3 regions of the Shinella sp. HZN7 genome follow, and region 3 is predicted to be linked to each of the others. Evidence: riboswitches for the same ligand, from Rfam matches in the RefSeq annotation. Region 3 holds a riboswitch; each other region holds the start of a gene.
What was found. Region 3 has a riboswitch for thiamine pyrophosphate ahead of thiB (thiamine ABC transporter substrate binding subunit). Riboswitches for the same ligand answer to the same signal wherever they lie in the genome.
Positions count from the first base shown of each region.

Region 1 (7,430 bases), 670 kb from region 3:
CCGCTGATGCTCGCCGAGAACCCCGACATCCTGAAGACCGTCGGCCACCACGCCAAGCGCCCGAAGGTCGTCGTCGGCTTTGCCGCCGAGACGCAGGATGTCGAGAGCAACGGCCGCGTGAAGCTGCAGAAGAAGGGCGCCGACCTCATCGTCGCCAACGACGTCTCGCCGGAAACGGGCATCATGGGCGGCACGCGCAACAGCGTGAAGCTGATCACCGCCGGCGGCGTCGAGCAATGGCCGGATCTTTCGAAGGACGATGTCGCCGGCCGCCTTGCCGGCTGGATCGCCGAACGGCTTACCTGACGAGGGCGAGACGCCCTTCCATCGCCTGCGCCGGCCGGCCGGCGGGGGAGAAGATGCGCACGTCGACGCCGTTTTCGCCGAGCACGACGGCGCTGCCGTCGGGGATCTCCACCCAGGCTTCCGTGTCGTCGTTCAGCGGCTCGGAGACCAGGCAGTAGCCGCCCGTCGCACCCATCGGCGCGGCATAGAGCGTCGGCGCGGCATAGTCCGTCGCATAGCGCACCGCATAGAGCTGGTCGCCATCCGTGAAGGCGGCGGTGAAGCGCACGAGAACGCGGCGCTCCAGATGGGCGGCGAGCCGCTCGACGAAGGCGATCGTCTCGGCCATGGCGCCGAGCGGATCGCGGGCAAGGCCGAACTGCAGGGCGAGCAGGAACAGCAGCTCGGAATCCGTCGAGCCGGTGCGGGCCGTGTAGAGATCGTTGTCCAGCATGGTTTCCAGCGGCCGGCGCAGGTGCTCGAAATCGGCGATCTGGCCGTTGTGCATGAAGGACCAGACGCCGTGGACGAAGGGATGGCAGTTGTCGCGCCGCGTGCCGCCGCCCGTCGCGGCGCGCACATGGGCAAGAAAGAGCGGCGAGCGCACCTGCCTGGCGATGCTTCTGAGGTTGCAATCCGACCAGGCCGGCAGGATGTCGCGGTAGCGGCCGGGCTCCGGGCGCTCGCCATACCAGGCGATGCCGAAACCGTCGCCATTGGTCGCCGTCTTGGCGCGGGTGGCGCAGTGGGATTGCTCGATCAGCGAATGGGCAGGCGAGGACACCAGTTCCTCAAGGAAAAGCGGCTCTCCGCGATAGGCTGCCCAACGGCACATGACGCTATTCTCGCTTTCGAAGACCGGCACGAACCGGTGATGGATCCGACGCATTAACCATGGCACTGCCCGGATTTTCAACGCAAATGGGTAAAAATGCGTTAACGAATGTAAACGGGCCGAAACCGTGCGTGTCATTATGATGACGGCGGGCCAGGACACAGTTTCCGGCGGAACACGCGTTTTGTGAACGGCCCCTGTCCTCGCCGGCCGGTTTCGCGGACAACGGCCGGGCGTTGCGCGAATTGCAGAGCCGCACCTTCCTCACGCCGGCGCATTGACGCGCGGCCGCGAAACCCTATCCTTCCGCCCAATCCCGCGGCGGAAGGATGGACCATGCGGATCGACGGCCAATGCCATTGCGGCTTCGTGACCTACGAGGCCGAGATCGACCCGGAGGCGATCTCCATCTGTCATTGCACGGATTGCCAGCGGCTGACCGGCTCGCCCTATCGCGTCACCGCGAGCGCCTCGCGCGAGGCGGTGCGCCTTACCGGCAACCCGCCGAAACTCTACACGAAGACCGCCGGGAACGGCCGCAAGCGCCTGCAATATTTCTGCCCCGAATGCGGCGCGCCGCTGTTCACGACAGGCACCGCCGAGGACGCCGCGACCTGGGGCATCCGCTGGGGCAGCATCAACCAGCGTGCGGCGCTGAAACCGACGCGCCAGATCTGGTGCCGCTCGGCCCTCGATTGGTTCGGCGAGACGGCGGCGCTTCCCGGCGTCGCGAGGGATTGAGCCATGGCGACGGAGCGCTTCCGGATCGTGCGAACGGGCGTGGAGGGCATCGAGGCGGTCTTCGCCGACAGCCGGCATACATTCGCGCGCCACACCCACGAGACCTACGGCATCGGCCTCATCGAGCGCGGCGCGCAGAAATCGGCGAGCGGGCGCGGTCTGGTGGAGGCGGCGGCCGGCAACACGATCACCGTCAACCCCGGCGAGGTGCATGATGGCGCGCCGCTCGGCGATGCCCCACGCGCCTGGCGCATGCTCTATCTGGAGCCGGCGCTCGTCCGCGGGGCGGCGGAGGATATTTTCGAAGGGCGCCCGCGCGAGGAATTCTACGCGCCGGTGCTGGACGACGGGCGTATCGCAGGCCTGGTTTCCCGGCTGCTCGCCCTGCTTCTTGACGCCGGCGCCGACGCGCTCGGCCGCGAGGAACAGCTTCTCCTGCTGCTCGCCGCCGTGCTGCGCGAAGAGGCGCCGCGGCAGGATGGTCCGGCGGCCATCGGTCGTGCCCGCGACCGGCTCGACGCCGACCCGGCCCTGGCGGTGACGTTGGAGGACCTTGCCGGCGACTGCGGACTCGGCCGTTTCCGGCTGGTGCGCGATTTCGCCCGGCTCACCGGCCTGACGCCGCATGCCTACCTGCTCCAGCGCCGCACCGAGCTTGCCCGCCGGCTGATCGCGGCCGGCACCCCGCTTGCCGAGGCCGCCATCGAAGCCGGCTTTGCCGACCAGAGCCACATGACGCGCAATTTCACCCGCCGCTACGGTTATACGCCCGGCGCCTTTCTCGCCGCGCGCGCCTGAGCGGCGCGTACCCCGCAATTTCGTTCAAGACCCCCGGCGCCCTTCCGGTGTTCCCTGCCGCCTTTCAAACCGCACGGGACCGGACATGACCCTAGAATTCCTCATCACCTCGCTCGTCGTCATCCTCCTGCCGGGCACCGGCGTGATCTATACGCTGGCGCTCGGCATCAGCGGCGGGTTCCGCGCCGCCGTCCTTGCCGCCTTCGGCTGCACGCTCGGCATCGTTCCGCATATCCTCGCCAGCGTGGTCGGCCTTGCCGCCGTGCTGCATGCCAGCGCGCTCGCCTTCGAGGTGCTGCGCTATGTCGGCGTCGCCTATCTCCTGTTCATCGCCTGGAGCCTGCTGAAGGACAGCAATGCGCTGGATGTCGGGCCGGAGCAGGCACCGGCCGGCAATGCGCTGAGGATCGTGCGCAAGGGCATCCTCACCAACATCTTCAACCCGAAGCTCTCGCTGTTCTTCCTCGCCTTCCTGCCGCAGTTCATCCCGGCGAGCGCCTCCGGCGCTGCCACGGGCCAGATGCTCTTCCTCGGCGGCGTCTTCATGGCCCTCACCTTCCTCGTCTTCGTCGGCTATGGGGCGCTTGCCGCCGGCCTGCGCCGGCAGGTGCTGAGCCGGCCGGCGGTCATCGTCTGGATGCAGCGCAGCTTCGCCGCCGCCCTCGGCCTCATGGGCCTCCGGCTCGCGCTCGCCGACCGCTGACCGATCAGTTGCCGGACAGGTGGAAATGATGCAGCGGACCGTGGCCCGAGCCGACGGTCAGCGCATCCGACAGGCGCACGGCACCGGCGATGAAGCGCTTGGCCGCCGCCACGGCATCGGCGAGCGCCTGCCCCTTGCCGAGCTCGGCGGCGATCGCGCTCGACAGCGAGCAGCCGGTGCCATGCGTGTTGCGCGTCAGCACCCGCACGCCCTCGTACCAGTGCATCCGATCGGGCGTCGCGAGCACATCCGGGCTCTCGCTGCCCGGCAGGTGCCCGCCCTTCAGCAGCACCGCCTTCGGCCCGAGGTCGAGCAGCCGCCTTGCCTGGTCCTCCATGCCGGCCCGGTCCACGGCCTCCGCCTCACGAAGGAGGGCGGCCGCCTCCGGCAGGTTCGGCGTGAGCACGCTTGCGCGCGGCAGGAGCTGGCGCGTCAGTGCGGCCACGGCCTCCTGCGCCAGGAGCGAAGCCCCGCCCTTGGCGACCATGACCGGATCGAGCACGATGGGAACCGCGCGATGCGGCGACAGCGCGGCCGCCACCGCTTCGGCGATCTCCGCCGAGGCGATCATGCCGATCTTCACCGCATCCACCCGGATGTCGGCGAAAACCGCGGCGACCTGCGCCGCCACGAAGTCGGGCGGAACCAGATGCACGCCGGAAACGCCCTGCGTGTTCTGCGCCGTCAGGGCCGTCAGCGCCGCCATGCCATAGGTACCGCGCGCGGCGAACGTCTTGAGATCCGCCTGGATGCCGGCGCCGCCCGAGGGGTCGGAGCCCGCGATCGAGAGAATGTTTGCGATTGTGTCGGCCATCTCGCCTCCTTCCCGGCAGGGGCGGCCTCGGGGTGGCGTCGATGCGGCACCCGTTCGACTCCCTCCGCCGGCATGATCCGGTTCAGGTTCAAAGGGTGCTTCTCAGCCCGCCTTGTGACGGACGCCCCTGTCTTGAACGGGTTTTCGCAAATGACGCGGCGCCTGTCACGCCGAAAGTGGCGTCGTGGCGCATTTGCCACCGGCACCATGCATCCTTCTCCCCACCCGTGGCAGGGCAATCGCATATGGAACCGGAAGCGCGCCTCCTGGGCTCGTGGGCGGGTGACCCCGCCCGCTCAGGCCTTGGTGACGTGGTATTCCTTGATCGCGACCATCTTGATCGCTGGATAGCGTTCCGCCTCGTAGCGCAGCGAGAAGGCATCCTGCGCCAGGAAGACCGGGTCGCCGTCGAGGTCGCGGGCGATATCGCCGCGGCGCTGGGTGACGAACTTGTCCAGCTCCGCCGCGCTGTCCGACGAAATCCAGCGGCAGACGGAAAAGCGCGACATTTCGAAGGAGACGGGCAGGCCGTATTCCGCCGAAAGCCGCTCCTTCAACACGTCGAGCTGCAGCGCGCCGACGACGCCGACGATGGCGGGCGAGCCGTCTTCCGGCGAGAAGAGCTGCACGACGCCCTCCTCCGCCATCTGCTGGAGCGCTTCCTTCAGCTTCTTGGCCTTCATCGCATCCTCCAGCCGCACGCGGCGCAGGATTTCCGGCGCGAAGTTCGGCACGCCTTCGAAGACCAGCGCCTCGCCTTCCGTCAGCGTATCGCCGATCCGGAGCGTGCCATGGTTGGGGATGCCCACCACGTCGCCGGCATAGGCCGTATCGGCGAGCTGGCGCTGCGAGGCGAAGAAGAACTGCGGGGCCGAAAGGCCGATCGTCTTGCCCGTGCGGGCAAGGCGCACCTTCATGCCGCGCTCCAGCATGCCGGAGCAGACGCGGGCGAAGGCGATGCGGTCGCGATGGTTCGGGTCCATGTTCGCCTGGATCTTGAAGACGAAGGCTGTCATCCTGTCTTCCGAGGCATGGACCTTGCGCACATCCGCCACCTGGTCGCGCGGCGGCGGCGCGAAGGCGCCGAGCGCGTTGATAAGGTCGCGAACGCCGAAATTCCGGAGCGCCGAGCCGAAGAAGACCGGCGTCATGTGCCCCTCCAGGAAGGCCGCCTGGTCGTAGGGCCGGCAGGCCTCGCGGGCGAGCTCGAGCTCCTCGGTGAAGGCGGCCCGCTCGTTTTCCGGCAGGTTCTTCGCCACCACCGCCGGGTCGTCGATCTTCGTCGGCTGCACCTGCGTGTCCGAGCCGCGGAAGGTGCGGTCGGCCAGGTGATAGGAGCCGCAGAAGGTCTTCGAGCGGCCGACCGGCCAGGTGACCGGGGCGGTGTCGAGCGCCAGCTTCTCCTCCACCTCGTCGAGGATTTCGAACGGGTCGCGGCTTTCGCGGTCCATCTTGTTGACGAAGGTGATGATCGGGATGTCGCGCAGGCGGCAGACCTCGAACAGCTTCAGCGTGCGCGGCTCGATGCCCTTGGCGGCGTCGATGACCATGACGGCCGCATCCACCGCCGTCAGCGTGCGGTAGGTGTCGTCGGCGAAGTCCTCGTGGCCGGGCGTATCGAGAATGTTGAAGACGTTGCCGTCATATTCGAAGGTCATCACCGAGGTGACGACGGAGATGCCGCGTTCACGCTCGATCTTCATCCAGTCCGAGCGGGTCTGGATGCGGTCCTTCTTCGCCTTCACTTCGCCGGCGAGCTGGATGGCGCCGCCGAAAAGCAGCAGCTTTTCCGTGAGAGTCGTCTTACCGGCGTCCGGGTGCGCGATGATCGCAAAGGTGCGGCGGCGGGAGACCGCCTCTGCAAGGGTTTCGGCCATTTTCTGCAATATCCTGTGAGTTGCCGCGGTCTTTACAGGCTCCGCCGGGAAGATGCAATTGACGGGGTGGGACTGCGGCCGGCTTATGGGCGCATGAACGCACATGCCCCCACCCAGCCCACGCTCTGCCTTCTCCGCCTGCCGCATGGCGCGGGCATCGCGCTTCCCGCCTACGAGACCGGCGGCGCCGCCGGCATGGACCTGCGCGCCGCCGTGGCGGAAGATCAGCCGCTGACGCTGCCGCCCGGCCAGCGCGCCCTGGTGCCGACCGGCTTCGTCTTCGAGATCCCGGCCGGCTACGAGGGACAGGTCCGCCCCCGCTCCGGCCTTGCCTTCAAGAACGGCATCACCTGCCTCAACACGCCCGGCACGATCGACAGCGACTATCGCGGCGAGGTGAAGGTGCTGCTCGTCAATCTCGGCGAGGAGCCCTTCGTCATCGAACGTGGCATGCGCATCGCGCAGATGGTGATCGCGCCGGTCACGCAGGTCGCCGTGCGCGAGGTGGAGACGGCGGGCGAGACCACCCGTGGCGCCGGCGGCTTCGGCTCTACCGGCGTGCGCTAGGGCCATGCCCGACCGCGAGGGCCTTTCCTTCCGTTCGGACTATTTCGGCGACGGCGCCGCCTGGCGGGCGCTTGCCGGCCTCCTCGAAGACATCTTCGACATCGACGTGACGGTGATGGACCGGCTCGGCGGGCCGGATCCGACGAGCATGCCCTTCGCCTGGTTCGACGATGCCGGCTGCTGCATCGCCAATATCAGCGCATTTTCCCTGCCGCTTGTCGTCAACGGCACCTTCGTGCGCGCCGCGGGCCTGCAATCGGGCGCCGTGCGGCCGGAACACCGCGGCAAGGGGCTCTATCGCGATGTCATGGAAGCGGCGCTCCGGCACTGCGATGCGGAAGGGTTCGAGGCCGTCGCGCTTCTGACCGATACGCCGGGCCTCTACCATCGCCACGGCTTTCGCGCGCTGGCGCAGCATCGTTTCTCCGGACCGGCGCCGACGGGCGGTCAGGCCGGACCGCTCCGGCGGCTCGATATCGAAAGCGAGGCGGATGTCACACTGCTCGGCCGCCTGCTCGACGGCCGCCGGCCGGTGTCCGATCGCTTCGCACCCCTCAGGCAGAAGGAAATGTTCCTGTTCAACGCCGCGCTGATGCCGGACCTCGGGCTCGACCTGATGGAAGGGGCGAATGCCGCGATCGCCTGGCAGATGGGCGAGGACGGCGGCTTCGATCTCCTCGATGTCGTCGGCGCACGCATTCCGAGCCTCGCGGACATCCTGGCGAGCCTGCAGCTTGCACCTGCCAGCGTCACCGCGCACTTCGCGCCCGATCACCTCGACTGGGCGGGCACGGCCGTGCCGGACGAAGG
Region 1 covers NZ_CP015736.1:4,659,391-4,666,820, reverse strand. The annotation lists gene coaBC (bifunctional phosphopantothenoylcysteine decarboxylase/phosphopantothenate--cysteine ligase CoaBC) at 1-306, shown strand, start outside; gene shn_RS22350 (class II glutamine amidotransferase) at 299-1,120, opposite strand; gene shn_RS22345 (GFA family protein) at 1,457-1,861, shown strand; gene shn_RS22340 (AraC family transcriptional regulator) at 1,865-2,659, shown strand; gene shn_RS22335 (LysE family translocator) at 2,745-3,362, shown strand; gene thiD (bifunctional hydroxymethylpyrimidine kinase/phosphomethylpyrimidine kinase) at 3,367-4,176, opposite strand; TPP riboswitch at 4,219-4,315, opposite strand; gene shn_RS22325 (peptide chain release factor 3) at 4,473-6,053, opposite strand; gene dut (dUTP diphosphatase) at 6,147-6,620, shown strand; gene shn_RS22315 (GNAT family N-acetyltransferase) at 6,625-7,430, shown strand, end outside.
Region 1: linked by a shared signal. The riboswitch ahead of thiD (bifunctional hydroxymethylpyrimidine kinase/phosphomethylpyrimidine kinase) and the one ahead of thiB (thiamine ABC transporter substrate binding subunit) in region 3 are both predicted to bind thiamine pyrophosphate.

Region 2 (7,430 bases), 620 kb from region 3:
CGCGACCTGCAGGACCGCTATCTCGGCGTCTGAAAACGGAGGACGGCATGTTCGGCTACAGGATCACCGACTGGGACGACGCCTACGAGAACGGCGGCAATATTCCGGGCGGTACGCGCTGGCCGGCCGCTTGGGTGGAGCCGGCGCAGCAGATGCGCACGGCGCTTGCCGCCGAAGGCCGGGCAAGACTCGACCTTGCCTATGGCAAGGGCGAGCGCAACCGCCTCGACCTCTTCCTGCCCGAGGGCACGCCACGCGGCCTCGTCGTCTACGTGCACGGCGGCTTCTGGCTGCGGCTCGACAAAAGCTTCTGGTCGCATCTCGCTACGGGCGCCCTCGCCCATGGCTACGCCGTCGCCATGCCCTCCTACACGCTGTGCCCGGCCATCCGCATCGGCGGCATCGTGCGGGAGATCGCGGCGGCGATCGAAACGGCGGCGGGACTGGTCGCCGGCGACCTCCGCCTGATCGGCCATTCGGCGGGCGGCCAGCTCGTCAGCCGCATGGTGTCGCAGCCCTCGCCGCTTTCCGCCGAAACGCTCGCCCGCATCCGCCATGTCCTCTCGCTCTCCGGCCTGCATGACCTGCGCCCGCTCATGCATACCGCCATGAACGAACGGCTGCACATCGACGAGGCGGAGGCCATCGCCGAGAGCCCGGCCCTGCTGCGCCCTGTCGAGGGCACGCGGCTCACCTGCTGGGTGGGCGCCATGGAGCGGGCGGAGTTCCTGCGCCAGAACGCCCTGCTCGCCAACATCTGGACCGGCCTCGGCGCCACGACGACGACCGTCGTCGAGCCGAACCGGCACCATTTCGACATCGTCGACGGCCTTGCCGACCCCGAACACCCCCTCGCCAGAACCTTGCTGTCGTCCTGACCCGATGAGCACGCTTGCCGCCTATGGCGGCCTCTTCCTCGCCGCGCTCGTCGCCGCCACCATCCTGCCGGCCCAGTCCGAAGCGGTTCTCGGCGGCCTGCTGGCCACCGGAACCTATTCGCCGGCGCTGCTGATCCTCGTCGCCGGCACCGGCAATGTCCTGGGGTCGATCGTCAACTGGCTGCTCGGCCGCGGTGTAGAGCGGTTTCGCGGCACGCGATGGTTTCCGGTCAGCGACGGAAACCTCGATCGGGCGGGGCGATGGTATCGCAGATACGGCTGGTGGAGCCTGCTCTTGAGCTGGATGCCGGTCATCGGCGACCCGCTGACGGTGGCGGCCGGCATCATGCGCGAGCCCTTCCTGCGCTTTCTGGTCGTCGTCTCCATTGCCAAGTTCGGCCGCTACATCGTGCTCGCCGCCCTCGTGCTGCACTGGCTCTGAAATTTTTTCCGGAAGGAATGGAATGGGCGTCGCCCGGCTTTCGTATACTGGGGCATGAACGGAAAGACACCCGGCTTCAACGTGATCGGACAGCTCGCGGCGCTCAGGCGCTACGCGCTCTCGCTCGTGCGCAATCCGGACGAGGCCGAGGACCTCGTTCACGATGCGCTGGTCAAGGCATATGAGCGGCAATCGACCTTCCGCACCGGCGCCAGCGTGCGCAACTGGCTGATGTCGATCCTGCACAATGCGCATGTCGACCGCCTGCGCCAGCGCCGCTCGCAGGAACGCCGCCACGACGCCGCGGCGGAGCTGGCAGAGGCGTCCGTCCCGGCGAACCAGGACCATTCGGTGCGCCTGACGCAGCTGCGCAACGCCTTCTTCGCCCTGCCGGAAGACCAGCGCGAGGCCCTGCACCTCGTCGCGATCGAGGAGCTTTCCTACCAGGAGGCGGCCGAAACGCTGGGCATTCCGGTCGGCACGCTGATGTCGCGCGTCGCCCGCGCCCGCCAGCGGCTGCGCGCCTTCGAACAGAGCGGCGCGACCGCTCCCGTCACACATCTCAGGCTCGTCGGAGGCACTGGCGATGACAAGCAATGATCCCATTCTCGAAACCGACCTCAACGCCTATGTCGACGAGCAGCTCGCCGTCGGCCGGCGCATCGAGGTGGAGGCCTATCTTTCGGAACGGCCGGAGGTCGCGGCGCAGGTCATGAAGGACCTGCGCGTGCGCGACGAGCTTCGCCTGGCGCTCGCCGACCATCGCACGGTGATCCGGCAGGAAACGCGCGAGGCCGCGCGGCTCCTCGAACGCTCGCTGTCGCGCCGCCGCATCTTCTCCGTCTTCCGCCGCGCCGCAGCCATCGCCCTGTTCGTCGGCGCCGGCTGGACGGCCCATGCCGTGCTCGGCCCCTTCGGCGCCACCGAGGTCGTGGCCTCCACGCCGCCGCCCGCCTTCGTGGAAGAGGCCGTGCGCGCGCACAAGACGACGCTGCTGCGCGACACGATGGCCTCCCAGCCGGAGACCGAGACCTTCGATCCGGCCGAGATCCGCTCGGCAACCGCGATCGTGCTGCCGGACCTGCCGAAGGGCTGGGGCGTGATCGACACGCAGGTCTTCCCCTCCGCCTACGGCCCGAGCGTCGAGCTGGTGCTGGAACCGCGCAAGGACGAGCGCCTGTCGCTGTTCGCGGTACGCCCGGGCTCGTTCGCCGTGCAGCATGTCCTGCTCTTCCACGCCGACAATGCCCGGGCTGCCTATTGGCAGATCGGCGACGTCGCCTATGCGCTGGTGTCGGAAAGCCGCAAGGCCGACGACCTGGCTGAAACCGCGCGCGATCTCTCGCGCACGCTCTACTGATCAACCGCTTCCAAACCGAAGGAGACATTCGATGGACCCAGTACAACAGCGATTTGGCTACGGCGCGCAGGCGCAGTCGGCCGCCCTCTTCGACGAGGGCCTGCGCCAGCACATGCTGCGCGTCTACAACTACATGGGCGCGGGCCTCGTCATCACCGGCCTCGTCGCCTTCATCGTCGGCTCGACACCGGCCCTCTACGTGCCGATCTTCTCCTCGCCGCTGAAGTGGGTGGTGATGCTGGCGCCGCTCGCCTTCGTCTTCTTCTTCTCGTTCAAGATCCAGACGATGTCGGCCAGCGCCGCGCAGATGACCTTCTGGGCCTTCTGCGCCGTCATGGGCCTGTCGCTCGCCTCGGTGTTCCTCGTCTTCACCGGCACGAGCATCGCCCGCACCTTCTTCATTGCCGCCACCATGTTCGGCACGACGAGCCTCTACGGCTATGTGACGAAGCGTGACCTGTCGAAGTTCGGCTCGTTCCTGATCATGGGCCTGATCGGCGTCATCATCGCCTCGATCGTCAACATCTTCCTCGGTTCGACCGCGCTGCAGTTCGCCATTTCCGTGATCGGCATCGCCGTCTTCGTCGGTCTCACCGCCTGGGACACGCAGAACATCAAGGAACAGTATGCCGAGAACATCGACCAGGAATCGCAGCAGAAGATGGCCGTGTTCGGTGCGCTTTCGCTGTACCTGAACTTCGTCAACATCTTCCAGCTTCTGCTGAACTTCACGGGCGAACGCGAGTAGTCCTCGCAAGGGATTTCAAAGGGAACGGCTGGCAAGGCCCCGCCGTTCCCTGTTGACTCTGTCCCGCCCCACACCCTCCGGCGTCATCCTCGGCCTTGAGCCGAGGAGCTACGTCTCACCCGCAGCCTGTGGATGCTCGGGTCAAGCCCGAGCATGACGGAGGAGAGGGTGCCGCCAGGAAACGAGCAGCATTCTTTGAGGCAAGGCCTCCCCCTGACGAGGGGCCAGAGTGGCGCACCAATTCGTAAGTACTCACTTACTTATTTTACCCCGTTGACAAATCGGCCGGCAGCGTCTTTGCTTAGGGCATTCACCAGGGGGGTCCCGACAAGGGGCTGAGATACTGCTGGCATTCGCAGCGCAGTGACCCGTTGAACCTGATCCAGTTCATACTGGCGTAGGGACGGTGCAAGCGCTGTAGAACCCGAAATCCGCAACCCGGATTCCGCCTACGCGTCCTTCCATCATTCCGGCTCTAGGACTGGGTCTCCAACCGCAAACTTGGAGCCTCACGATGAACATTGCCGCCCAGAAGCTCACCCCCACCGTCACGACGGGGGCCCTGCCCGCCTCGCGAAAGGTCCACATAGCCGGCGAGCAGCACCCGGAGATCCGCGTGCCGATGCGCGAGATCGCGCTGCACCCGACCTCCGGCGAACCGCCGGTCATCGTCTACGACGCCTCCGGCCCCTATACCGACCCCGCCCATGTCGTCTCGATCGAGAGCGGCCTGCCGCGGCTGCGCGAGGCCTGGGTCGCAGCGCGCGGCGACACCGAGGACTATGAAGGCCGCCACATCCGCCCGGAAGACAACGGCTTTGCCACCGGCGAACGGCTGACGCCGGAATTTCCCGTGCGCAACCGGCCGCGCCGAGCGAAGGACGGCAAGGCGGTGACACAGCTCGCCTATGCCCGCGCCGGCATCATCACGCCGGAAATGGAATTCATCGCCATCCGCGAGAACCTCGGCCGCAAGGCCGCCAAAGAGGCGCTCATCCGCGACGGCGAGAGCTTCGGCGCCCATATCCCGGATTTCGTGACGCCGGAATTCGTTCGCCAGGAAGTCGCGAGCGGCCGGGCCATCATCCCGGCCAACATCAACCATCCGGAAGCCGAGCCGATGATCATCGGCCGGAACTTCCTGGTGAAGATCAACGCCAATATCGGCAATTCCGCCGTCACCTCCTCCATGGCGGAAGAGGTCGAGAAGATGGTCTGGGCGATCCGCTGGGGCGGCGATACGGTCATGGACCTCTCCACCGGCCGCAACATCCACAACATCCGCGAATGGATCATCCGCAATGCGCCGGTCCCGATCGGCACCGTGCCGCTCTACCAGGCGCTGGAGAAGGTCAACGGCATTGCCGAGGACCTCACCTGGGAGGTCTTCCGCGACACGCTGATCGAGCAGGCCGAACAGGGCGTCGACTATTTCACCATCCATGCCGGCGTGCGGCTCGCCTATATCCCGCTCACCGTGGGCCGCGTCACCGGCATCGTCTCGCGCGGCGGCTCGATCATGGCCAAGTGGTGTCTCCATCACCACCGGGAAAGCTTCCTCTACGAGCATTTCGAGGAGATCTGCGACATCTGCCGCGCCTATGACGTCTCCTTCTCGCTGGGCGACGGGCTGCGCCCCGGCTCGATCGCCGACGCCAACGACGCCGCGCAGTTCGCCGAACTCGAAACGCTCGGCGAGCTGACGCAGATCGCCTGGGCAAAGGACTGCCAGGTCATGATCGAAGGCCCCGGCCATGTGCCGATGCACAAGATCAAGGAGAACATGGACAAGCAGCTGAAGACCTGCGGCGAGGCGCCGTTCTACACGCTCGGGCCGCTGACGACCGACATCGCCCCCGGCTACGACCACATCACCTCGGGCATCGGCGCGGCGATGATCGGCTGGTTCGGCACGGCCATGCTCTGCTACGTCACGCCGAAGGAACATCTCGGCCTGCCCGACCGCGACGACGTGAAGGTCGGCGTCATCACCTACAAGATCGCCGCCCACGCCGCCGACCTCGCCAAGGGCCATCCGGCAGCGAAGATCCGCGACGACGCGCTGTCTCGCGCCCGCTTCGAGTTCCGCTGGGAGGACCAGTTCAACCTCTCGCTCGACCCGGAAACCGCCCGCGCCTTCCATGACGAGACGCTGCCGAAGGAGGCGCACAAGGTGGCGCATTTCTGCTCCATGTGCGGCCCGAAATTCTGCTCCATGCGCATCTCGCACGACATCCGCGCCGAGGCGCAGAAGGAGGGGCTGGAGGCCATGGCGGCGAAATATCGCGACGGCGGCGACCTCTACATGCCGCTTGCCGGCGTCCCGGCCGGAGAATGACCATGCGCGTCCTCGTCAAGGGGGCCGGCGTTGCCGGCCTCACGGTCGCCTGGCAGCTCTATCGCCACGGTTTCGACGTCACCATCACCGAGCGCGCCGAAAAGGTGGGCCTCGGGGCTTCCGGCTTTGCCGGCGGCATGCTGGCCCCCTGGTGCGAGCGGGAAAGCGCGGAGGAGCCCGTGCTCACGCTCGGCCGCTCGGCGGCCGACTGGTGGGAGGCGGCCGTGCCCGGCCATGTCAGGCGCCGGGGAACGCTGGTCGTCGCCGCCGGCCGCGATGCCGGGGAGCTCGACCGCTTCGCCCGCCGGACGAGCGGCTGGGAATGGCTGGACGATGCCGCCATCGCCGCGCTGGAACCGGATCTCGCCGGCCGCTTCCCCAAGGCCCTGTTCTTCCGGCAGGAAGCCCATCTCGATCCGCAACGGGCGCTCTCGGCCCTCACCGCCGGGCTCGAGGAGGCGCGCATGCGCTTCCTCTTCGGCGCGGACGGCACGCCGGATGCGGCACGCTACGACCGCGTGGTCGACTGCACCGGCGCGGCCCGGATCGGCAGTCTGCCGGATCTTAGGGGCGTGCGCGGCGAGATGCTCTATGTGGAGACCCCGGAGATCAGCCTCTCCCGCCCCGTCCGCCTGCTGCATCCGCGCCACCCGATCTATGTCGTGCCGCGCGGAAGGAACCGCTTCATGGTGGGCGCGACCATGATCGAAAGCGCCGACGGCGGCGGCATCACCGCCCGCTCGCTCATGGAGCTGCTGAACGCCGCCTACACGCTGCACCCGGCCTTTGGCGAGGCGCGGCTCACGGAAACCGGTGCCGGCATCCGCCCGGCCTATCCCGACAACCTGCCGCGCGTCAGCGAGCATGATGGCACGCTCCATGTGAACGGCCTCTATCGCCACGGCTTCCTGCTGGCCCCCGCCATGGCGGCGGAGGTCGCGCGGCGGCTTCTTGCAGAACAGGCACGACCGGAAAGGAGGGCATCATGACCTTCATCATCAACGGCGAGGAACAGGAGGTCGCGGCGACGACGCTCGCCGACCTCCTGTCCGCGCTGGACTACGAAGGCGAATGGCTGGCGACGGCGGTCAACGGCGAGCTGGTGCACCGCGAAGACCGCGCCGGTTTCACGCTCGGCGCGCGCGACCGCATCGAAATCCTCTCGCCCATGCAGGGAGGCTGACATGCTGAAGCTCTACGATACCGGGGTGCGCTCGCGCCTGCTGCTCGGCACCGCCCGCTATCCCTCCCCCGCGACCCTCGCCGAGGCCGTGCGCCGCGCGAAGGCGGAGATCGTCACCGTGTCGCTGCGGCGGGAAACCGCCGGCGGCAAGGCGGGCGGCGCGTTCTTCGAGCTGATCCATGCGCTCGGCGTGCATGTCCTGCCCAACACCGCCGGCTGCCACAGCGTGCAGGAGGCCGTGCTGACGGCCAGGATGGCCCGCGAGGTCTTCCGCACGGACTGGATCAAGCTGGAGGTGATCGGCCATCACGACACGCTGCAGCCCGACGTCTTCGGCCTCGTCGAGGCGGCGCGCATCCTGACGGGGGAAGGCTTCCAGGTCTTCCCCTATACGACGGACGACCTCGTCGTCGCGGAAAAGCTTATCGAGGCCGGCTGCCGCGTGCTGATGCCCTGGTGCGCGCCGATCGGCTCGGCCATG
Region 2 covers NZ_CP015736.1:3,363,560-3,370,989, forward strand. The annotation lists gene shn_RS16200 (ABC transporter ATP-binding protein) at 1-33, shown strand, start outside; gene shn_RS16205 (alpha/beta hydrolase) at 48-878, shown strand; gene shn_RS16210 (YqaA family protein) at 883-1,320, shown strand; gene shn_RS16215 (sigma-70 family RNA polymerase sigma factor) at 1,375-1,920, shown strand; gene shn_RS16220 (anti-sigma factor) at 1,907-2,680, shown strand; gene shn_RS16225 (Bax inhibitor-1/YccA family protein) at 2,712-3,428, shown strand; TPP riboswitch at 3,734-3,850, shown strand; gene thiC (phosphomethylpyrimidine synthase ThiC) at 3,943-5,766, shown strand; gene thiO (glycine oxidase ThiO) at 5,769-6,755, shown strand; gene thiS (sulfur carrier protein ThiS) at 6,752-6,949, shown strand; gene shn_RS16245 (thiazole synthase) at 6,951-7,430, shown strand, end outside.
Region 2: linked by a shared signal. The riboswitch ahead of thiC (phosphomethylpyrimidine synthase ThiC) and the one ahead of thiB (thiamine ABC transporter substrate binding subunit) in region 3 are both predicted to bind thiamine pyrophosphate.

Region 3 (7,430 bases):
GCGTTGATCAGGCGGAAGAGGTCGAGCTTGCGGTCCGTGCCCATCATCCGCCCTGCCAGCGAGGCGACGGTGTCGCCTGCCCGCGCCGTGACGACGCGCACGCGCAGCGGCTTCAGCGAGGCGACTTCGGGCGGCGTCAGCTTGCGGAACGAGGTCCTGAGGATCGCGGCGGTCGGCTCCAGCGCAGTCGAGCCCACCGGAACCGCCGTCAGGAAGCGGTAGATCTGGTTGTCGATGCGCACGACCGTGACGTCGAATTCCCAGCGGTCGGCCGCCGCCTTGGCCGTCGCCGCCTCCAGCCCGTTGATCGTGATAGGCTGGATCGTCTCCGGCTTGAGCCCGGTCACCCAGCCGCTCGAAATGTAGTTGACGAGGTTCTGCTTGCGGCTGTCGGCGACACCGTCGAAGCGGATCGCGACATCCCCGGGACCCGTCGCCAGCACCGCATCGGCCTTGTTGTCGATCTGGAAGCCGGCCGGCACGTCGAAGCGGATGCCGAGCTTGCCGTGCAGGAAGGTCTGGCCGCGCACATAGCCTTCTTCCGGCGCATCGCCGTAGAGCAGGCCATCGATGCCGGCGAGATAGTAATCGCGGCCGCGGTCGCCGATCGAGCCTTCCGCCCCGAAGGCCCGGGCATGCAGGCGCGCCAGCTCCACGCGCTGCGGCGCGTTCGGGTGGCTCGACAGGAAGTCGAGGCTCTGGTCGGAATCGGGATCGACCGCGGTGAAGCGGGCATAGGCCGCCATGGAATCGAGGAAGCGGGCGGCGGCATAGGGGTCGTAGCCCGCCTCGCCCAGCATGCGCACGCCAATGACGTCCGCCTGGAGTTCCTGGTTGCGCGAGAAGGCGGCAAGGCGCAGCTTTCCGCGCGCCAGGGCCTGCTTGCCGGCGATGTTGCTGGAAAGCACCTCGGCCACGACGCGGCTGGCGATGACCTCGGCCTCTTCCTTCTTCTGTCGCTCGATGCCGTGGTTGGCGGTGACGTGCGCCATTTCGTGCGAGAGCACGGCGGCGACCTCCGAGGCGTCGTTGGCGAGTGCCAGCAGGCCGCGGGTCACGTAGAGATAGCCACCCGGCAGTGCGAAGGCGTTGATCGCGGGGGAATTCAGGATGGTGATGCGGTAGGACTGGTTCGGGTTTTCCGAAACGAGCGTCAGCGCGCCGGCAATGCGGGCGACCAGCCGCTCGGTCTTGGCGTCCTTGTATTCGCCGCCGTAGCTCGCGACGATGCGCGGGTGCTCGCGGGCGCCCATCTGGGCGCGCGGGTCGTTCTTCTGCACCTCTTCGACAATCTGCGGATTGGACGAGGGCGAGATCGTCGGCTCATAGGTCTGCTCGATGATCGACTGGCAGCCTGACAGAAGCGTGCCGGCAAGCATCAACGCCGCAAGGGGCTTCAAAACCCCGCGTCCGCATACCATTGCAGCTTCCTGCGATGCTCTCGCCATATCTCTTGCCCACAGCCCGAACCGGGTCCTCGAATGGATGAGATAGACGCACCATACCTGGCCGGCAACTCCCGATTCGACAAACGCTTCCCTTGTGGCTCCGGTGACACAGGGGGGCGTCCAAATTGTGGCGTGCCGCCGGAACGCCCCGCCGGTCGCGCCGCTAAAGCGCGGAATGACCGAGGAATTTTGCAACGGCCGGTGGTTCCCGACGCGAGAGGAAATCGCCGACGGGCTCATCGAGAAGGATCGCGCCCGCCTCAAGGAACATCACCCGGTCGGCCAGCCGGCGGATGTCCTCCGGCTGGTGGGTGATGAAGAGCATCGTGCTCTTCGTCTCGCTGCGCAGTTCCGCCAGAAGTTTCGCCATCTCCGCCCGCATGGCCGGATCGAGCGCGGCGAAGGGCTCGTCGAGCAGGAGGATGGGTCGGCGCCGCACCAGGGCGCGGGCGAGCGCCACGCGCTGCCGCTCGCCGCCGGAAAGCGAGCCCGGCAGGCGCCGCTCGTAGCCGCCGAGGCCGACGCGCGCGAGCGCCGTGAACACGCGCTGGCGTGCCGGCGCATCCAGCCGCAGCGCCGGATCGATGCCGAGGCCGACATTGTCGGCGATCGTCAGATGCGCGAAGAGATTGTTGTCCTGGAAGATGATCGAGACCGGCCGTTCCGCGGGATCGCGCCCCGCCATGTCTTCGCCGAGCAGCCGGACATCGCCCGAAGCCGGCGCCTGGAAGCCGGCGATGACGTTGAACAGCGTCGATTTTCCTGCGCCCGAGGGGCCGGCCACGGCGACTGCGGCACCGGTGGGAATGGCGCAGTCGAAGGAAAGCCGCTTCTCCTCGAAGCGCACGATGACATCGGTGAGGCGGATGGCAAGGTCAGGCATCGGCGCTTTGTCTTTCGGTCGGGCGCTCCGCCGTGGTCGAGGGCAGCGTCAGGAGAAGGCATATCACGCCGAGCAGCAGCGCGATGCCGGCGGCGTCCGCCGTGCGATAACTCGCCATGCGGGAGAAAAGCAGCCAGGGCAGGGTGATGAAGCCTTCCGCGCCGAAGATGGCGACGGCGCCGAGATCGCCGAGCGACAGCGCCATGGCGAAGGCGAAGGCCGTGAGCAGCGGCTTCTTCAGGGCCGGCAGGTCGATCCATCGCAGGCGATGCAATCCGGTGACGCCGAGGCTGAGCGCGAGCCGGGTGGTGCGCGAGAGGTGGGTGCGATAGGCCGGCTCCAGCACGCGCACGACGAAGGGCAGCGCCATCAGCGCATTGAGGACGGTGATGACGGCAGGGGCGAAGCGCCCGGTCTCGCCGAAGGTCCTCAGCACGAGGAACCAGCCCGTGGCGACGACGACCGGCGGCACGAGCAGGATGAGCGAACCGACCGCCGGCAGTGCGCGGCCCATCAGCCGCGTCGCGATGCCCGCATCGCCCGTTTCGGCAAGCCGCGGCACGAGCACGATGGGCAGCGCGATCGCGAGGCTGAGGCAGGCTGAGGCGAAGGAAATGGCAAGGCTGGTGAGGAGCGCCCGGTGCAGCAGCGGATCGAGCGCCAGCCGGCCGAGATCGGCGGAAAGGCCCGAGACGAGGGTGGCGGCGAGCGGGGCGGCGGTGAAGAGGGTGAAGAGAAGGATGACGAGGCCGTCGGGGACGCGCCGCCTGCGGCCGTCGAAACGGCGGATGGCGCGGCCCGCCGTCATGCCTTCCTCGGGCGGGCGGGCGAACAGCGAGATCAGCCAGAGCAGGCTTGCCGTGACGAGGATCTGCAGGAAGGCGAGCAGCACCGCGCGCTGGGGGTCGAAATCGAAGCGCAGCGCCTGGTAGATCGCCACCTCGATCGTGGTCGCGGCCGGCCCGCCGCCGAGCGTCAGCACGATGGTGAAGCTCGTCGTGCAGAGCATGAAGACGAGGCCGGCGATGCCCGGCAGGACCCGCCGGATCACCGGCCATTCGATCAGCCGGAACACCGCGCCGCCGCCCATGCCGAGATTGGCGGAGGTCAGCCAGTATTCCGCCGGAATGCGGTCGAGGGCCGCCAGCAGGAAGCGCGCGGCGAGCGGCAGGTTGAAGAAGACGTGGGCGATCAGGATGCCGGCAAGCCCGTAGACGCTGACCGGGTTCTGCAGCCCGGCAAGCCCGAGCAGGTCGTTGACGACGCCCTGCCGGCCCCAGATCTCGATGACGCCGAGCGCGGCGACCAGCGCCGGCAGGCCGAGCGGCACGACGGACAGCCGGATGATCCAGACGCGGCCCGGAAAATCCCGCTGCCGGGCGAGCGCCCGGGCGACGGGAATGGCGAGCAGGACGGACAGCAGCGTGGAGAGCGTCGCCTGCAGCAGCGTGAACCGCGCGACGCGTCCGATATAGGCATCAAGGAGCGGCGCACCGGCGCCAGGGCCGGCATGAGCGAGAAGCACGGCCGTCGCCGCACCGACGAAGGCGAGCACGGTGCCGAGGGCGAGGCCCCCGGCGACACGCAGCGTCCGTCGCTCAGTGCGGGCGAAGATCACGTTACCTGGCGCTCATCGCCGCCAGCCATTCGTCGATCCAGGCCTTGCGGTTGGCCGCGACCTCGTCCGACGACATCAGGAAGGTCTTTTCCGGCTTCACCAGCGCGTCGAAGGCTGCAGGCAGCGGATCCTTCGTCTTTGCGGCCGGCATCATCCAGTTGGTCTCCGGGATGATCGACTGGAAGTCCGGGCCGGTCATGAAGGTGAGGAACTGGCGGGCAAGATCCTTGTCGTCGGCGGTGCGCGTCAGGCCGGCGACCTCGATCTGCACGTAGTGGCCCTCGGAGAAGGCGGCGGCCTTGTAGCGCTCGGTCTGTTCCGCGATGACGTGGTAGGCGGGCGAGGTCGTGTAGGACAGCACCATCGGCGCCTCGCCCTTGGTGAAGAGGCCGTAGGCTTCCGACCAGCCGGGTGTCACCGTCAGCACGCGGTCCTTCAGCTTGCCCCAGGCCCCGGCCGCCTCGTCGCCATAGACCGACTTCACCCACAGCAGCAGGCCGAGACCCGGCGTCGAGGTGCGCGGGTCCTCGATGACGATTTTTTGCGACGGGTCGCCCTCGACCAGCTCCTTCAGGCTCGTCGGCGGGGTCTTGAGCGTCTCGCTGTCATAGACGACGGCGAAATGGCCGTAGTCGTAGGGCAGGAACGTGTCGTCGGAAAAACCGCCCGGCACCGTCAGGCCTTCCGGCGAAAGGCCGTGCGCCTCGAAGAGGCCGGTCGCCTTGGCCTCGGTGATCAGGTTGGTGTCGAGGCCGAGCACCAGGTCGGCCTTCGTGCCCTCGCCTTCGAGCTTCAGGCGCGTCAGGAGTTCCACGCCGTCGGCAACGCCGACCCATTCGACGGTGCAGCCGCAGGTTTTCTCGAAGGCTTCCTTGACCTTCGGGCCGGGACCCCATTCGGCGACGAAGCTCTCATAGGTGTAGACGGTCAGCGTCTTTTCCTGCGCCAGCACGGGAAGGGCGAGGGAAACGGCGAGCGCCGCGATGGTGGAGAAAAGTGTCTTGCGCATCCGCGCCTCCTTGCTGTTCACAAAACGGGAGTAGGGCGCTGGATGTGCCGTCTAATCCCTCCGCCGGTACGAGCCGGATCAGGTTCTTCGGGTTGGCGAAACCGCCTCTCAGCCAGCGGATCGAAATCCGCGGGCACCCCGTTAGAGCAAGGCAAGGCATAATCCCGCTTGCGGCGGGGCGCAAGAGGGCGGCGGCAAGCAAAAGGCCGGCGAAAGCGCCGGCCCCGACCTGTCAAAAAGCCTGCCTGCCTCTTTTCGGTCACGCGATGAAACGCTCGGGGCGATAGGGGCCGATATTGATGACGGTCCGCTCGCCCAGCATCTTTTCCGCCAGCACGCGGCCGGTGATCGGGCCGAGCGTCATGCCGTGATGGGCGTGGCCGAAGGCGAACCAGAGGCCGGCGTGGCGCGGAGCCTTGCCGATGATCGGCATCATGTCCGGCGTGCAGGGGCGGGCGCCCATCCAGGGCTCCTCGTCGCGGCGTTCGGCGAGCGGGAAGAATTCCCGCGCCACCTTTTCGGCCCGGCGCAACTGCACCGGCGTCTTGCGCGTGTCGCGCTTGGCGAATTCGGCCCCGGTGGTGAGGCGGATGCCGCGCTGCATGGGCGCGAGGAAATAGCCGCGCTCGGCATCCAGCACCCAGTTGTTGAGCGTCGCGCCCTCTTCCGCACCGTAATGCATGTGATAGCCGCGCTTGACGGCGAGCGGGAAGCGGTAGCCGAGCTTGCGCGTCACCGTATCGGCCCAGGGACCGAGCGCGACGACGACTTCCTTGCCTTCGAGCGGGCCTTCCGGCGTGGCGATGCGCCAGCCTTCACCTTCCAGCACATGCTCGATGGTCGCTGCATCGCCCGACTTGAGTTCGCCGCCGAGCGACTGGAAATAGGCGAGGTAGCGCTTCAGGAGGCTCTGCGGATCGAGGATCGACCATGGGTCGGTCCAGCGCAGGCCGCCGGTGAGCTCGGCGCGGATGGACGGCTCGACCTCGGCCACCTCCCGCGTCGTCAGCTTCTGGTGGTTGACGCCGAAATTGGCCGACAGCTTTTCGGCGTCCGCATAGGCCTTGTCGCGCTCCTTCTCCGTGCGGAAAACCTTCATCCAGCCGTCCTTGCGGATGAGGTCGTCCGCGCCGGACGCGGCGATGAGGTCGGCATGTTCGGAAATCGAGTTCTCGATGAGCGGCGCATAGAGATGGGCGATGCTCTGGTGCTGGCGGAAGCCGGAATGCCACCAGTAGCGGGCAAGGAACGGAATGATGCCGGGGATCGCCGAGGGGTGGTAGTGCGCGTCGATCGTGTTGTTCAGCGCATAGCGGAAGAGCGCGCCGAAATCATGCGGGAAACCATAGGGGAAGACGCCCTCGCGCTGGATCAGGCCGGCATTGCCGTAGGAGGTTTCTTCCGCCGCGCCGCGGCGGTCGACGAGCACCACCGACTTGCCGCGCCGGAGGAGATGGATCGCGGTCGAAATGCCGACCACGCCCGCGCCGAGAACGATGACATCCGTCTTCATGAGCCTGCCCCAGGAGATTTTCGTTTGCGCATCAATGCATGCGGGCTCGCGCCAAGGCAAGGCGCGTCATTGTCCCGCCAGCCGCAGCAGGTTTTCGATCGCCGCGTGTTCGAAGCCGCCGATGCCCTCGGAAATATCGGCCTTGATGGCGGACGCCACGGCGTCCTCGTCGCGCTTGCGCAGCGCGGCGATCGCTTCCTGGTGGCGATCGACGAAATAGAGCTGGGCGACATGCTCCATGGCGATACCGAGGAAGGGGCCGAGCTGGAGCCAGATGCTCTCCACCATCGGCATGATCACCTGCTCGGGATTGGCGGTATAGAGCGTGCGATGGAATTCCTGGTTCAGGAGCAGGGCATTGGCATTGTCCTTGCGGGCGATCGCCTCGTCCTGCGCCCTGTCGATCTCTTCCAGCCGGTCGATCCGGCGCTCCGTGATATGCGGCACCGCCCGGCGCGCGGCATGCTGCTCCAGCACGGAACGCAGCGAGACGAGTTCGCTGAACCGGTCCGCCGTCATGCGCGGCACCATGATGCGCCTGTTGTCGAGCACGCGCAGCGCGCCTTCCGACGAGAGGCGGCGCAACGCCTCGCGCACCGGTGTCGGGCTACTCTCCATCGCTTCGGCGATGCCGCGGATCGTCAGCGATTCCCCCGGCCGGATCGAGCCGACCATGATCGCCTGGCGCAGGCGCCGGTGCGCATATTCATGCGTCGTCATGCCTTCCGGCCGGTCCAGTGGCTCAAGCGCCAAGTTGCCCAATCCATCCCTCCACGAAAGGCTGCCAGATGCTATCCTATGCTTTGTGACAGGTTCTAGCAGCTTGACCCCCGACAAGAAAGTGTGCATATTTTGAAAATGTGATCACAAAAATAATTATGTGATACGGAAGGGAACCATGACTGCGAACAATGATGCCAATTGGCTGATCAATGCCGACGGCGTGGAGAGCATCCAGG
Region 3 covers NZ_CP015736.1:3,986,364-3,993,793, reverse strand. The annotation lists gene shn_RS19245 (M48 family metalloprotease) at 1-1,421, opposite strand, end outside; gene thiQ (thiamine ABC transporter ATP-binding protein) at 1,612-2,331, opposite strand; gene thiP (thiamine/thiamine pyrophosphate ABC transporter permease) at 2,324-3,946, opposite strand; gene thiB (thiamine ABC transporter substrate binding subunit) at 3,951-4,958, opposite strand; TPP riboswitch at 4,997-5,109, opposite strand; gene shn_RS19225 (FAD-binding oxidoreductase) at 5,218-6,471, opposite strand; gene shn_RS19220 (GntR family transcriptional regulator) at 6,538-7,191, opposite strand; gene shn_RS19215 (glutamine synthetase family protein) at 7,370-7,430, shown strand, end outside.